2 linked regions of the Ensifer sp. PDNC004 genome follow. The protein of the gene in region 2 interacts with the protein of the main gene of each other region in a pairwise test. Links are inferred from orthologs where the notes say so. Each region holds a gene or a part of one and is shown on either strand. Other genes may lie near its edges.

Region 1 (7,578 bases), 490 kb from region 2 along the record:
CCAGGGCATCCGCACCGGCGACATCATGGCCGAAGGCGCCAGGCAGGTCGGAACGACCGAAATGGGCGACGCCATCCTCGCCGAGTTCAAGGCGCTGTCGGCTTAAACGACGACAGATCAGATGCGGGCGTCCCACCGACGCCAGCGGGAACTTGAGAAACAAACACCTCCGGAGCGCATCCGGAGGTGTTTTGCATTTACGGCCTTGAATTTGCCAAAAGAACCGACACATCGGGGAAGACAGCCCGGGCCGCCTGGCGCAGCGAGCGCCCTGCACCAAGCCCCGACGGGAGCAGACAATTGCCGCGCGATCTGGCCGGCAGGACAGGAGAACCATGAACCGACCACTTGCGGCCACCGGATGGATCGTGCTGACGACTGCCGTCCTCGTGTTCGCGCTCATCCCGCTCGATCCGTTCCTGTCGCAGCGCGCTCAGGGCCTGCCGGACAGCATCGTCACCTTCAATGAACGGATCACCGATTTCGGTACCTTTGGCTGGATGATCTATCTTTCGGGTATCCTGCTTGCGGGGGCCTTCGTGCTGCGCCGGGCGGCAGGCCAGGGGCCGCTTCAGAACAAGGCGCGCGCCGCCGGCGATCTCGCCGCCTATTTCCTGCTGACGATCGGCACGGCCAGCGGCCTCGTGCACACGCTGAAGCTCCTGATCGGACGGGCACGACCGGAACTCTTTGCCGAGCTCGGCGCCTACAGCCTGACGCCGTTCGCCACCAGTGATCTCTATGAAAGCTTTCCGTCCGGGCACTCGACCGCGGCCGGTGCGTTTTTCGGCGTCTTCGCCATGCTGCTGCCGAGACTGAGGCCACTGTTTCTGGTCCTGGCGCTGATAATCGGTGTTTCCCGCGTCATCGTTGGCGCACACTATCCGAGCGACGTCGCCGCCGGGCTGCTGCTCGGCCTTTGGACATCGGTGATGATGGCGTTTGTCTTCGCCAAATACGGTCGCCTGTTTCGCCTCGGCCCGGGCGGTTGGCCGCTTGCCGGACGCAGCGAGCCGACCCAATAAAAAAGCCGGCGCGGAAGACCGCGCCGGAGTCAGGAGAGCCATAATAGCTCGGGGAAGATTTGAGGTGCTCCCGGGATGTGCTCTCTCCGGGAGCGCCAGGCTTAATCCATCGCGTGGATGTCGCGATCCTTCGTTTCCGGCAGGAACAGGAGGCCGATGACCAGCGTGATCCCTGCAAAGACGATCGGGTACCAGAGGCCGTAGTAGATATCGCCCTGGGCAGCACTCATCGCGAAGGCCGTTGCCGGAAGCAGCCCGCCGAACCAGCCGTTGCCGATGTGGTAGGGCAGCGACATGCCGGTGTAGCGGATGCGGGTCGGGAAGAGTTCGACCAGCAGGGCTGCGATCGGGCCGTAGACCATCGTCACGTAGATGACGAGCACGGTGAGCACCGCGATGATCGTCGTCCAGTTGACGTTGGCAGGATCCGCGACCATCGCGTAGGTGCCGCCGCCGGCGATCGTGTAGACGGCCATTTCGGTGGCAGCGCCCACTTCATCCTTGGTCAGCAGCTTGTCAGCGATGAGCTTTTCGGCCGGAACCATGGTCTTTTCACCGCCGCGCACTGCGGCTGCGTCAAGCGACAGTTCCGGGTTGGCGGTGACAAAACCGTCAAGCTTGGCGTCCGGAACCTTCGCCGCGCCACGAACCAGCGGGTAGCCGGCATTGTGGAGCGCCATGTTGGTCAGCTTTTCGAAGGCGGCGTTGGCGGCCTTGGCACCATCGCCAGCAGCGACTGCGTCGTAGCTGTTGATCGTGGTGTCGCCGACCTTGACCGTCGCCGCCGTGCCCGCCGCTGCCGTCGTGACGACGTCATAGGGAACGGAGTTCTTGGTAAGGAACGCGGTTGCGATGTCGCACGAGGTCGTGAACTTCGCCGTGCCCGTCGGGTTGAACTGGAATTTGCAGTCGCCGGGAGCCGCGGTCACCGTTGCGCGAACGGTTGCCTGGGCTTCAGCGAGTGCAGGGTTACCGGCCCAGGTCAGCGCCTTGAACAGCGGGAAGTAGGTGAGCATCGCAAGCAGCAGACCGGCCATGATGATCGGCTTGCGGCCGATCTTGTCGGAGAGCCAGCCGAAGAGCACGAAGAAGCCCGTGCCGATCAAAAGCGAGGCGGCGACCATGATGTTGGCCGACTGACCGTCTACTTTCAGGACGCCGGTCAGGAAGAACAGCGCGTAGAACTGACCGGAGTACCAGACCACGGCTTGTCCGACGACGGCACCGAACAGCGCCAGAAGCGCGATCTTGGCGTTCTTCCACTGGCCGAAGGCTTCCCGAAGCGGCGCCTTGGAGCCCTTGCCCTCTTCCTTCATCTTCTTGAAGGCCGGGGATTCGTTCATCTTCAGACGGATCCAGACGGAAATGCCGAGAAGCACGCAGGACAGCAGGAACGGAATGCGCCAGCCCCAGGCGGCGAAGGCTTCCTTGCCGAGCGCGAACTGCACGAGCAGGATCACCACCAGCGACAGGAACAGACCGAGCGTCGCCGTGGTCTGGATCCAGGACGTGAAGTAGCCGCGACGCCCATGCGGCGCGTGTTCGGCCACGTAGGTTGCCGCACCGCCATATTCACCGCCGAGCGCCAGGCCCTGCAGCATGCGCAGCACGATGAGCAGGATCGGCGCGGCAATGCCGATCGAGGCAGCGCCGGGCAGGATGCCGACCAGGAAGGTCGACAGACCCATGATCAGGATCGTCACGAGGAAGGTATATTTGCGGCCAACGAGGTCACCCAGGCGACCGAAGACGAGCGCGCCGAACGGGCGAACCAGGAAGCCCGCGGCAAAGGCCAGAAGCGCGAAGATGTTACGCGTCGTTTCCGGGTAGGAACTGAAGAAGGTCGCGCCGATGTAGACGGCGAGCGAACCGTAGAGATAGAAATCGTACCATTCGAAGACGGTACCGAGCGACGAGGCGAAGATGACCTTCTTCTCCTCGCCGGTCATCGGACGCGTTTTTGCGTCGTCCGCTGTCGCGACATTTGCCATTTTGATAATCCTCCACTCCAAAGGAGCGCCCATTGGCTGGTCCAGCATTCCTCCCTCGAACGTCCGGACGTGGTGCGCCTGAAATGAGGATGTCAGAAAAGTGTCATCACAGGCAGAGATGCTTTCGGCTTATGACTTTCGTCTAATGCGGCGATCGATCGCGGGCAGGGCGGGGAGCGTGCCGGCGCGCGGCAATGTCTTGACTCTTCCCCAAAACCGCGTAAGAGCAGCGACGAACGAGGAAATCACCACCATGCGACCGATCGGTCCAGCCATCGCTGCTTTGATCCTGCCGGCTCTTGCCGCGGGGCAGGATGTCGATTTTTCGTTCGCTTGCAAAACAACGGCCAAAACGACGACGAAAACCGTCTGACGTCTCTGGCCCTCCGCTCTCTCCCCGGTTTGGCCGGGGACAGGAACCCTCGCGGCAGGTCGCGCGGTTTCCCCCTCACCCGACGAGGAGAGACAGAAAAGAGAGCTTAGATCATGGGTTTCAAGATTGCAGTCGCAGGCGCCACCGGCAATGTCGGCCGGGAGATGCTGAACATCCTTTCCGAACGCGGCTTTCCCGCGGATGAAGTGGTCGCCCTCGCTTCCGCCCGCTCCCAGGGCACCGAAGTTTCCTTCGGCGACAAGACCCTCAAGGTCAAGAACCTCGAAAACTACGACTTCTCCGACACCGATATCTGCCTGATGTCGGCCGGCGGCGCCGTATCGCTGAAGTATTCGCCGAAGATCGGCCAGCAGGGCTGCGTCGTCATCGACAACTCCTCGGCCTGGCGCTACGACGCCGAAGTGCCGCTGATCGTTCCGGAAGTGAACCCGGACGCGATCGCGCAGTTCACCAAGAAGAACATCATCGCCAACCCGAATTGCTCGACCGCCCAGCTCGTCGTCGCGCTGAAGCCGCTGCACGACCACGCCAAGATCAAGCGCGTCGTCGTCTCGACCTACCAGTCGGTTTCCGGCGCCGGCAAGGACGGCATGGACGAACTCTTCAACCAGACCCGCGCCGTCTTCGTCGCCGATCCGATCGAATCGAAGAAGTTCACCAAGCGCATCGCCTTCAACGTCATTCCGCACATCGACGTGTTCATGGAAGACGGCTACACGAAGGAAGAGTGGAAGGTTCTGGCCGAAACCAAGAAGATGCTCGACCCGAAGATCAAGGTGACCTGCACGGCGGTGCGCGTTCCCGTCTTCATCGGCCATTCGGAATCGGTCAACATCGAGTTCGAAAACGAGATCACCGCCGACGAAGCGCGCGACATCCTGCGCGAAGCGCCGGGTTGCCTGGTCGTCGACAAGCACGAGAACGGCGGCTACGTCACCCCTTACGAATGCGCCGGCGAAGATGCGACTTACATCTCGCGAATCCGCGAGGACGCGACCGTCGAGAACGGCCTCAACCTGTGGGTCGTCTCCGACAACCTGCGCAAGGGCGCTGCTCTCAACGCCATCCAGATTGCCGAGCTCCTGGTCAACCGTGGCCTGATCAAGCCGCGCAAGCAGGCTGCCTGAAAACGGCACTAGAACCATTCACTCCCGCCAGGCTCTTTCGGGCCTGGCGGGTTTCCTGTTTCACGAGGGGCTGATCCTTCCCGGATTCACGTGAAACCACGATAAAGTTACCTGCCGCTTGCGGGAGGTGACACGGCCGGCGAAGGCTGGCATTTTTAAGAGCAACGAGATTCGGGCTATGACGGGGTATTTCATGCACAGGGCGAAGTGCGCAGCAGTGGGGCTTGTTGCCCTGATTTCGACTGCAGTTTTTCCGGCGGTGGCATCTGCCGCCCAATGCGGCAATGACGGAAGCGGCTTTGAAGCCTGGGTTCAGAACTTTAAGCGGCAGGCTTCCGGCAGCGGCATCAGCCCGCAGGTGCTCGACCGTGCACTCTCCGGCGTCTCCTACAACAAGGCGACGATCCGCGCCGACCGCGGCCAGAAGAGCTTCAAGCTGTCGCTGGACCAGTTCATGCAGAAGCGTGGCGGCCAGGTGATCATTTCCCGCGGCAAAAAGATGAAGCAGCAGAACGCTGCCCTTTTTGCCAGCATCGAGCGGCGCTACGGCGTACCGGCCGGCCCGCTGATCGCCATCTGGGGCATGGAAACCGGTTTCGGCGGCTTCATGGGCAAGGAGCACACGCTCTCGGCCGTTTCGACGCTCGCCTATGACTGCCGTCGCTCGGACTACTTCACCAACCAGCTTTATGCGGCCCTGCAGCTCGTGCAGCGCGGCGACCTGAGCCCGGATGCGCGGGGCGCCGCCCACGGCGAAATCGGCCAGACCCAGTTCCTGCCCGCCAACGTCCTGAAATACGGCGTCGATGGCGACGGCAACGGCCATGTCGACATGGTTCGCTCCAAGGCCGACGCGCTGGCGTCCACCGCCAACTTCCTGCGCGGCCATGGCTGGCAGCCGGGCGCCGGCTATCAGCAGGGTCAGGCGAACTTCGCCGCGATCCAGGGCTGGAATGCGGCAACCGTCTACCAGCAGGCGATCGCCATCATCGGCGCCGAGATCGACGGTCTCTAGGATTTGCGTCTTTCGGAACACTTAGTCGTTCCAAACAGACAAAAGGCCCGGTTCGGAAGAGCCGGGCCTTTTTGCTGATCGATTACATTCCCGGGCGGGAGAAGTCGCCGGTAACCGGGTCCATCACCCAGAGTTCGCCGGTCGAGATGTCGAACCAGGCGCCATGCAGGTGGAGCTTGCCTTTGGCCTCGAGGATCTGGACGCATGGGAACGTGCGCAGATTGGCAAGCGAGTTGCGGATCGAAACCCGCTCGAGCGCGCGCTGGCGCTCAGCCTGAGTCATCACGTCATTGCTCTGGATCTGCTCGGCCGAGGGCTTCAGAAGATGCATCCAGCGTCCGATGAAATCGCCCGGCGACAGCGGCTCGGCATCCGGATCGAGTGCCGCCTTGATACCACCGCAGCGGCCGTGGCCCATGACGACGATGTCGCTGACGCGCAGCGACTGTACGGCGAACTCCAGCGCCGCCGAAGTCGAGTGGTAGTGCCCATCCGGCTCGTAGGGCGGCATGAGATTGGCGACGTTGCGCACGACAAAGAGTTCGCCAGGGCCGCTGTCGAAGATCGTTTCCGGCGCAGCGCGCGAGTCGCAACAGGCAATGACCATTGTCTTCGGCTTTTGCCCGGTTTCCGCCAGCGCCTTGTAGCGTTTCTGCTGTTCGCTGAAGCGACCGTTCATGAAATTGTGGTAGCCGTTCAGAAGATAGTCCGGAAAACGCTGCTGCTGCTTGTCCATCGATTGCTCCGCTCGTGCTTCAAGGCGGCATGGCCGGCTTTCGCCCACCCGCACCTCCGTCATGAAAATGATCGCGATCTAAAATTCAATCCACGATGCCATAGGGTGGCGGTCCGTGAACAGCTTCTTCACTTGCGCCGCATCTGATTCGGATGAACCAGCCGGCGCATCTGCACCATCGCCATGGGCGTCGAGAGGCTCGACGCGTCCTGCTCGATGGTCAATTCATCTGCGCCGCGCTTGACGCTCCGCGCGATGATCTCAAATACGCTCGCCGTCGCCATCTGCAAGGCGCGTTCCTCTGAAAGTCCTTCAAGGATCCGGGCGAGAAACACCGCCGCCAACAGGTCACCCGTGCCGTTCGGCGGGTTTTCGACCAGACGATGTTCGGCAAGCAGCGCGTGGTTGCCCGAAAGAAAGAGATTGCCGGTCCCGCCGCTCATCATCGGTACGGCGGACGTGACCAGCACGCGGGCCGGACCGAGGCCGAGCGCCGCGTCGAGGATCGCCGTGTTCGTCTCCAGCGTCGCGCCAGCGAGCCAGGCGAGCTCGTAGCGGTTCGGGGGTCGCAAGATTTGCAAGCGGCAGCAGGCGGTCGCGAATGGCAACCGCCGTGGTTTCCGGCACATAGAGACCGCCGGCATCGCCGACCACGGGGTCGCAGGCATAGATCAGCTTGGGATCGCGCTCCTTCAGCGCCGTCACCAGCCGCGCCACGGCTTCCGCCTGTCCCGCCGAGCCGAGGTAGCCCGAAAGCACGGCGCGCACCTCTCCGGCCCAGGGTGCTGCAATAAGGTCATCGATCACCGCCCCGAAATCCTGATCGGAAATGGCGATCCGCGTCGAGGGGCCATGACCCGGATGCCAGGGGAGGATGACGGTCGGCAGGGCCCAGACCGGATGCCCCAGGGTCTCCAGCGCGAAGACCACGGCCCTGTTGCCCACCTTGCCGCGCACGACATGGCTCGAGATGACGATGACGGCGCCGGGCAGGGAGGGCATTTCGGGCATCGACCAGTCCAATCCTACGATCTCGAAACTCTGTTCACCCGACTGTCACCGCCCTGTCAACAGCCGATGGCAGATAGGCTCCGGAGAAGCCTCTGGCGTTTTCGTGCTTTTTCTTCGATTTTCGAGCAATTTTCGCGAAATTACCTTCGATTTAAATGGATTTAAGCTGTTTTCACGTGAAATTCTCCGATTTTGGGCTCGATTTTGCCGAAATCAGCGTAAAAAGCGGTCGCCATTAGCCATGGTTCTGATAGGGTTTGGCCTATCATGAATGGGAGA
Region 2 (7,397 bases):
GATTCTTAAGATAGGGCCAACACGGACGCTGTTTTACGCATCGCTTGGATAAAATTGCGCGCAAAGTTTTACGTCCGCGACATCGGCTGTCCGGATTGCGCGAGCGGTCGTCGGAAGGGGGGAAACGATGCGGGCAAGGGGCCGGGAATAATGAAGACGGGCGAATATCGCCCGTCTCAAGCGTGCGCTTTTAGGTGCGGAATCTAGAGGCGCGATGCCACGTCCGCAGCGAGCGGGATCGAAGGCTGAGCGCCGCTCTTCAGGCAGGCGAGGGAGCCGGCGACTGCTGCGCGGCGCAGAGCGTCGGGGAAGGCGATGCCGGCATCGAGGCTGGCTGCGAGATAACCGCAGAAGGTGTCGCCGGCGCCGACGGTATCGACCGGCTCGATCTTCAGGCCCTTGGCGCGCTGGATCTCGCCCTCATGTACGGCCACCACGCCTTCGGCGCCAAGCGTGACGATGACCGTCTGGCCGGTCTCCGCGTGCAGCGCCTTCATCGCTTCTTCGCGCTCAGTGCTCCCGATACCGCTCTTGCCGGCCAGCAGCTCGAATTCGGTTTCGTTGGCAATGACGATATCGGCCATGCGGCCGAGGCGGGCTGCCTCCGGCGTCAGCGGCGCGATGTTGATGACAGAGCGCACGCCCTTCTGTTTGGCGGCGGTGAGCGCCTTTTCGACCGAGGCGGCCGGAATTTCGAGCTGCAGCATCAAGGTGTCGCCGGGCTTCATGCCATCGACTGCCTTTTCAGCATCGGCCTCATTGACCGTCGCATTGGCGCTGGCGACGACGACGATGACATTTTCGCCGTCACCGCCGACGAGGATATGCGCGGTGCCGGTCGGTTCGCTGACTGTCTTGGTCAGCGACAGGTCGGCGCCGGCACCCTTCAGCAGTTCGAGCGCGCCGTCGGCAAAGCTGTCCTTGCCTACCGCGCCTGCCATCTGCACCGTGGCGCCGGCGCGCCGTGCGGCCAGCGCCTGGTTTGCGCCCTTGCCGCCGGCGGCGGTCGAGAAGCCGGTGCCGGCGACGGTTTCGCCGGGCTTCGGAAGGCGTGCGGTGGTGGCGATCAGATCCATGTTGATGGACCCAAAAACAGTAATCATGTGTAGGTATCCTGTCGGCTTTGCGAATTGGGCCGGAGAGTGCCCGACAGCCTCAGTCCTCGTCAACCACCCGCAGGCGCAATTGCCCGACGCGATTGTCGACCGGGGCACGTGGTTCACCAGCGTCCCGTGTGCCGCCTTCCGCTTGCAATTCGAGGGCCTCTATCTTGGCGCCGCGGCGGGTCAGCTTGCTGGAGGAAACGAGGATGTCCTCGACATCCTTCTGGCTCATGGCGAAATGGCCCTGCAGCTTGCGCACACGCTCGTCGAGACGGCCAAGGTCCTCCATCAGCCGCGCGACTTCGCCCTGGATCAGGTGCGCCTGCTCGCGCATGCGCGCATCCTTGAGGATAGCCTGGATCACCTGGATCGACAAAAGGAGCAGAGAGGGCGAGACGATGACGATCCGCTGGCGGTGTGCCTTCTGCACGATCGCTTCGAAATGCTCGTGGATCTCCGCAAAGATCGATTCCGAGGGGACGAAGAGAAAGGCGGTGTCCTGCGTTTCACCCGGGATCAGATATTTGCCGGCGATATCGCGCACATGCGTTTCCATGTCGCGGCGAAAGAGTTGGGCGATCTGCTGGCGGCGTTCCGGGGTCGGCGCGTCACGCATTGCGTTCCAGGCTTCGAGCGGAAATTTTGCGTCGATGACCAGGGGCGGCTGGCCGTTCGGCATGCGGATGGTGCAGTCGGGCCGCACCCCGTTCGACAGCGTCGCCTGGAATTCGAAGGCGCCCATCGGCAGCCCGTCGGCGATGATCGCTTCCATGCGCGACTGGCCGAAGGCGCCGCGCGTCTGCTTGTTCGAGAGGATCGCCTGAAGCCCGGCCATATCTTTGGCGAGCGATTGGATGTTGTTCTGGGCCGTGTCGATGACCGCGAGGCGCTCCTGCAGCCGGCGCAGGTTTTCATGCGTCGCCTTGGTCTGCTCGCTGATCGAGGTACCGATGCGGTGGGTCATGCCGTCGATGCGCTGGCTGAGCGTCTGGTTGAGCTCCGCCTGCCGGGCACCGAACACCTCGGCCATCGCCGCGACCCGCCCCTGCATCTCCGTCTGGGCGGCCAGCAGCATTGCCATCTGTTCCTGCCGCTCGTCGTCGCGGGGATTGCGTCGGCGCGACAACGCTATCAGACCGGCAACGACGACCACAAGGCCGGCGGCAAGCACGAGATGGCCCAGGGTGATTGGCAGAGTGCCGATGAAAAACAGCGGCTGGGCGAAGGGAAGGGGCGCAGGTTCCATGCGCCGAGCCTAACAGATTCTCTCGCGAAGTGTAGATCAAAACAAGAACAGAAGCGCGTCGAGGTTAATGCCCGGCCAGGGGCGAACGGGTGCCGCAGGTGGCAAGGCAATTTCCTTGCGCGTCGATGGAAAGATCGGCTATGGGAGCATCATGACCATCAAGCCGCTCATCATCCTTCCCGATCCTGTGCTTCGCCAGGTTTCCACGCCGATCGAAACCGTCGACGCGGACGTCCGCCGCCTGGCCGACGACATGCTCGAAACCATGTATGATGCCCCCGGCATCGGCCTTGCCGCGATCCAGATCGGTGTCGCCAGGCGCATGCTGGTGCTCGACGTTTCGAAAGAAGGCGACGAGAAGACGCCGCTTGTCTTCATCAACCCCGAGATCGTCGCTTCGTCCGACACCTATTCGGTCTACGAGGAAGGCTGCCTGTCGATCCCGGATTATTACGCCGAGGTAGAGCGCCCCGCTGTCATCACCGTCAAGCATCTGGACCGCGACGGCAAGGAACAGACGATCGAGGCCGATGGCCTGCTCGCCACCTGCCTGCAGCATGAGATCGACCACCTGAACGGCGTGCTGTTCATCGACCATATCTCCAAGCTCAAGCGCGACATGGTGATCCGTAAGTTTACCAAGGCCGCCAAGACGCGCGGCGCCAAGGCGATCTGAGCCTTCGATCGCGGACGATCGCGCGAAAGCTTGAAGGCGGGAACCCTTTGAACATTCCAGGAAGTGCGTGAAACGGCTTTCCTGAAATTGTCCTGTTTTAGAGAATGAGATCATTTCGCCGTTTCCCCGCATGAAGTGATCTGAGAGGACGGAGTTACCGCCTTGTCGCTTCGCATCATCTTCATGGGCACGCCGGAATTTTCGGTGCCGACACTGGCGGCACTTGCCGAGGCCGGCCATCAGATCGTCGCCGCCTACACCCAGCCGCCGCGGCCGGGCGGCCGTCGCGGGCTCGACCTGCAGAAGTCGCCGGTGCACCAGGCGGCCGAGTTGCTCGGCATTCCGGTGCTGACGCCGGTCAACTTCAAGGACGAGGCGGACCGCCAGACCTTCCGTGATTTCGACGCCGACGTCGCCGTCGTCGTCGCCTATGGGCTGCTGCTGCCCGAGGCCATTCTCGCCGGCACCAAGCTCGGCTGCTACAACGGCCACGCCTCGCTGCTGCCGCGCTGGCGCGGGGCAGCGCCCATCCAGCGCGCGATCATGGCTGGCGACCATGAGACCGGCATGATGGTGATGAAGATGGAAAAGGGGCTCGATACCGGCCCGGTGGCGCTTACCAAGACGGTCCAGATCGGCGAGACGATGACGGGGGGCGAATTGCACGACCGACTGATGCAGGTCGGCGCCAGCCTGATGCGGGAAGCGATGGCGAAACTCGAGGCCGGCGATCTGCCGCTCACGGTCCAGGCGGAGGACGGTGTCGTCTACGCCCAGAAGATCAGCAAGAACGAAACCCGCATCGATTTCGCCCGTCCCGCCCGCGCGGTGCACGACCACATCCGCGGCCTGTCGCCGTTCCCGGGCGCCTGGTTCGAGCTTGAGATCGCCGGCAAGCCGGAACGCATCAAGGTGTTGAACTCGCAGCCCGCTTCCGGCGCGGGCGAGGCCGGCACGGTGCTCGACGATAATCTGACGATTGCCTGCGCCGAGGGCGCCGTTCGGCTCACCCGATTGCAGCGCGCCGGCGGCAAGGCGTTGGACGCGGCCGATTTCCTGCGCGGAACGCCGGTGGCGCCCGGCACGAGGGTCGGCTGATGCCGCGGTTCAAGCTGACCGTCGAATATGACGGCTCGGACTATGTCGGCTGGCAGCGGCAGGACAACGGAGAGTCCGTGCAAGGGGCGATCGAAAAGGCGATCCTGTCGCTGACCGGCGAGACCGTATCGATCCGCGGCGCCGGCCGTACCGATTCCGGCGTGCATGCCAGCGGCCAGGTCATGCATGCGGACCTTACGCGTCCGTGGAAGCCCTATACGCTGCGCAACGCGCTGAACGCCCATCTGGGGCTTGCGGGCGAGCGGGTGGCGATCCTCGAGGCCGAGGAAGTGTCCGAGGAATTCGACGCGCGCTTCTCGGCGCTGCGCCGGCATTATCTCTACCGCATCATCTCACGGCCGGCACCGCTGGCGCTTGAAGCCCGGCGCGCCTGGTGGGTTCCGAAGCCGCTCGACCATGAAGCGATGCACGCGGGCGCCCAGCGCCTCGTCGGCCATCACGACTTCACCACCTTCCGCTCCGCCCATTGCCAGGCGGCAAGTCCGGTGCGCACGCTCGATCGGCTGGACGTCGCGCTTGTCGCCGGCGTCATCGAGATCCGCGCGACGGCGCAGAGTTTCCTGCACAACCAGATCCGCTCCTTCGCCGGCTCGTTGAAGCTGGTGGGCGAGGGCAAATGGACGCCTGACGATCTGCAGGCAGCGCTTGAAGCCCGCAACCGCAAGGCCTGCGGCCCCGTCGCCCCGCCCGATGGGCTTTATTTCCTTCAGGTGGACTACTGATCCCGACGTCTTAGCTCGTCGGGATCAGGCCGAAGAAGCGCTGCAGGAGATCGCCGATCATCATCGACGGCAGCAGGAAGAGCGCGGTCAGCGCCGAAGCAAGCAGCGTCTGGTTGCCGGTCACCATCCGCAACAGCCGGAAGAGCACCGCAACGCTGATGACGAGCAGCGTCAGCCAGATGAAGCTCGTCAGCCCCTGGCTCCCGGGAATGACGACGCGGATCGCTGCCGGTAGCGCCATGGCGTAGGAGAGCGGCACCGAGAGCCAGTTGGTGGTGACGACGATCGGTACCACCGCTCCGGCAAAGCCGAGCGGTCGCGAGAGAATGGCGATCAGCACCAGCGGCAAGAGCCAGCTGACAAGATCGACGACGAGCAGCTTGAAGATGAAGCCGATGCCGATCGTGGTGCCGTCAGGCATGACCGAGAGGTAATAGAGCCGCCAGGACGCCCAGGTGACGGCGATCGCTGGCAGGCACCAGAGCATGGACGTGAACGAGCGCCAGAGGCCGCTCTCGCTGAAATCGAACCAGCGGAAGCCTTCTTCGTTACCCTGCGCCAGGAGCCAGAGCCCCCGGATATAGGCAAGCACCTCATCAAGCAGAGGCATGGCCGAACCAGCTGAAGATGAAGGTTTCATAGATGTTGGTCAGCGTCTCGAGGTCGGCGACGGCGACCCGTTCGTCGACCATGTGCATGGTCTGGCCGACGAGACCGAATTCGACCACCGGGCAGTAGTCCTTGATGAAGCGCGCATCCGAGGTGCCGCCGGTTGTCGACAGCTTCGGCTGACGCCCGGTGACGGCCTCAACCGCGCCGGAGAGCGACGAGATCAGCGCATTGTTGCGCGTGAGGAACACGTGGCTCGGGCGCTCGGCCCAGACGATTTCGTAGCGGACGGGCGCGCGGTCCGGACGCAGGCTGCCGCTTGCCGCGGCACGGTCGAGCCGGGAGATGATCTCCGCCATCAGGCTTTCCGCCGTCCAGGTATCGTTGAAGCGGATGTTGAAGGCAGCCGTCGCCTTGGCCGGAATGACGTTGACGGCGCCGTTGCCGACATCGATCGTCGTCACTTCCAGATTGGAGGGCTGGAAGCTCTCGGTGCCGTTGTCGAAGGGCGGGTCCATCAGCGCCTGCGTCAGCTGCAGTATGCCGCGCACGGGGCTGTCGGCAAGGTGCGGATAGGCCGCGTGGCCCTGCACGCCGTGAACGGTGATGCGCCCGGAAAGCGAGCCGCGCCGGCCGATCTTGATCATGTCGCCAAGCTGATCCGGGTTGGTCGGCTCGCCGACGAGGCACGCATCCCAGCGCTCGCCCTTGTCGGCCGCCCATTGCAGGAGCTTGGTGGTGCCGTTGATCGCCGGTCCCTCTTCGTCGCCGGTGATGAGGAAGGAGACCGAGCCTTTCGGGGCGCCATGCTTTTCGACATGGCGGGCGATTGCCGCGACGAAGCACGCGATGCCGCCCTTCATGTCGACCGCGCCGCGGCCATACATCTCGCCGCCGGCAATGTCGGCAGAAAACGGTCCGTGGCTCCAGGCCGCCTCGTCGCCGACGGGAACGACATCCGTATGGCCGGCGAACATCAGATGCGGGCCTTCGGTTCCGAGCCGCGCGTAGAGGTTTTCGATATCGGGCGTGCCGGCCTCCTTGGCCATCACGCGGTCGACCGCGAAACCGAGCGGCTTCAGCATGGCTTCGAGCGCGGAAAGCGCGCCGCCTTCGGCCGGGGTGACCGAGGGGCAACGGATGAGGGTAGCGAGATTGGCGATCGGATCGGTGGAGGTCATTTAGCGTTATGCCGTCTGCATGGCCATGAGAGGCCTTGGGAATGGAGGTGCTGGTTTATCCGATCGCCAGCAAACTGTCACGCAAGATGGCGACCTGTTGCGCGAGATGGGCGACTGACCCGCGGGACGGGGAGCCGTGACTTCGGACGCAAAACGGCGCTGCGCCTGGGCGGAGGCGCAGCGCCGCAGCTTCGACGGGCCGGAGTGATCCGGCCCGCCTGAAGATCGCGAAGGGTAGGAGAAGTCTTATTCTCCGGGCGCCAGATGCGGCGCTTCGATTTGGGCTCCCGTGTGCTTCAGCGGTCGCTCGCCGGCGAGCTTGCGGATCAGCACGTAGAACACCGGCGTCATGAAGATGCCGAAGGCGGTGACGCCGATCATGCCGGCAAAGACCGCGACACCCATGGCCGAGCGCATTTCCGCGCCGGCGCCGGTGGATATCACCAGGGGAACAACGCCCATGATGAAGGCCATGGAGGTCATCAGGATCGGCCGCAGGCGGAGCCGGCTTGCCTCGATCGCCGCCTTGACCGGCGTGCTGCCCGACAGTTCCAGTTCGCGGGCGAACTCGACGATCAGGATGGCGTTCTTCGCCGATAGCCCGACCAGGACGATCAGACCGATCTGGGTGAAGACGTTGTTGTCGCCTCCGGTCAGCCAGACGCCCACCAGCGCCGCCATGATGCCCATCGGCACGATCAGGATGATCGCGATCGGCAGAGTCAGGCTTTCATACTGGGC

The links.
Region 1: the proteins of def (region 2) and JVX98_RS22665 interact in binary tests that used the Escherichia coli proteins (3 or more experiments, as listed by UniProt). The link is inferred for Ensifer sp. PDNC004 from one-to-one orthologs.

What each region holds. Positions count from the first base shown.
Region 1 is NZ_CP070353.1:2,959,832-2,967,409, reverse strand. What follows is about bases 2,588-5,519. They hold JVX98_RS22665 (aspartate-semialdehyde dehydrogenase), read left to right. Parts: upstream 2,588-3,502; coding sequence 3,503-4,537; downstream 4,538-5,519. Other genes in these bases: JVX98_RS22660 (lytic transglycosylase domain-containing protein), read left to right, coding at 4,731-5,519; JVX98_RS22670 (hypothetical protein), read left to right, coding at 3,117-3,389; JVX98_RS22675 (MFS transporter), read right to left, coding at 2,588-3,016. Outside these bases: leuB (3-isopropylmalate dehydrogenase), read left to right, coding at 1-106; JVX98_RS22680 (phosphatase PAP2 family protein), read left to right, coding at 336-1,025; more of JVX98_RS22675, read right to left, coding at 1,127-2,587; more of JVX98_RS22660, read left to right, coding at 5,520-5,552; JVX98_RS22655 (carbonic anhydrase), read right to left, coding at 5,635-6,288.
Region 2 is NZ_CP070353.1:2,471,874-2,479,270, reverse strand. The notes cover bases 1,512-4,262. They hold def (peptide deformylase), read left to right. Parts: upstream 1,512-2,500; coding sequence 2,501-3,025; downstream 3,026-4,262. Other genes in these bases: truA (tRNA pseudouridine(38-40) synthase TruA), read left to right, coding at 4,123-4,262; fmt (methionyl-tRNA formyltransferase), read left to right, coding at 3,188-4,123; JVX98_RS20270 (DNA recombination protein RmuC), read right to left, coding at 1,512-2,349. In the rest of the region: JVX98_RS20275 (ribokinase), read right to left, coding at 204-1,103; more of JVX98_RS20270, read right to left, coding at 1,156-1,511; more of truA, read left to right, coding at 4,263-4,866; JVX98_RS20250 (hypothetical protein), read right to left, coding at 4,877-5,476; dapE (succinyl-diaminopimelate desuccinylase), read right to left, coding at 5,463-6,656; JVX98_RS20240 (efflux RND transporter permease subunit), read right to left, coding at 6,903-7,397. UniProt on the Escherichia coli protein: Removes the formyl group from the N-terminal Met of newly synthesized proteins. Requires at least a dipeptide for an efficient rate of reaction. N-terminal L-methionine is a prerequisite for activity but the enzyme has broad specificity at other positions.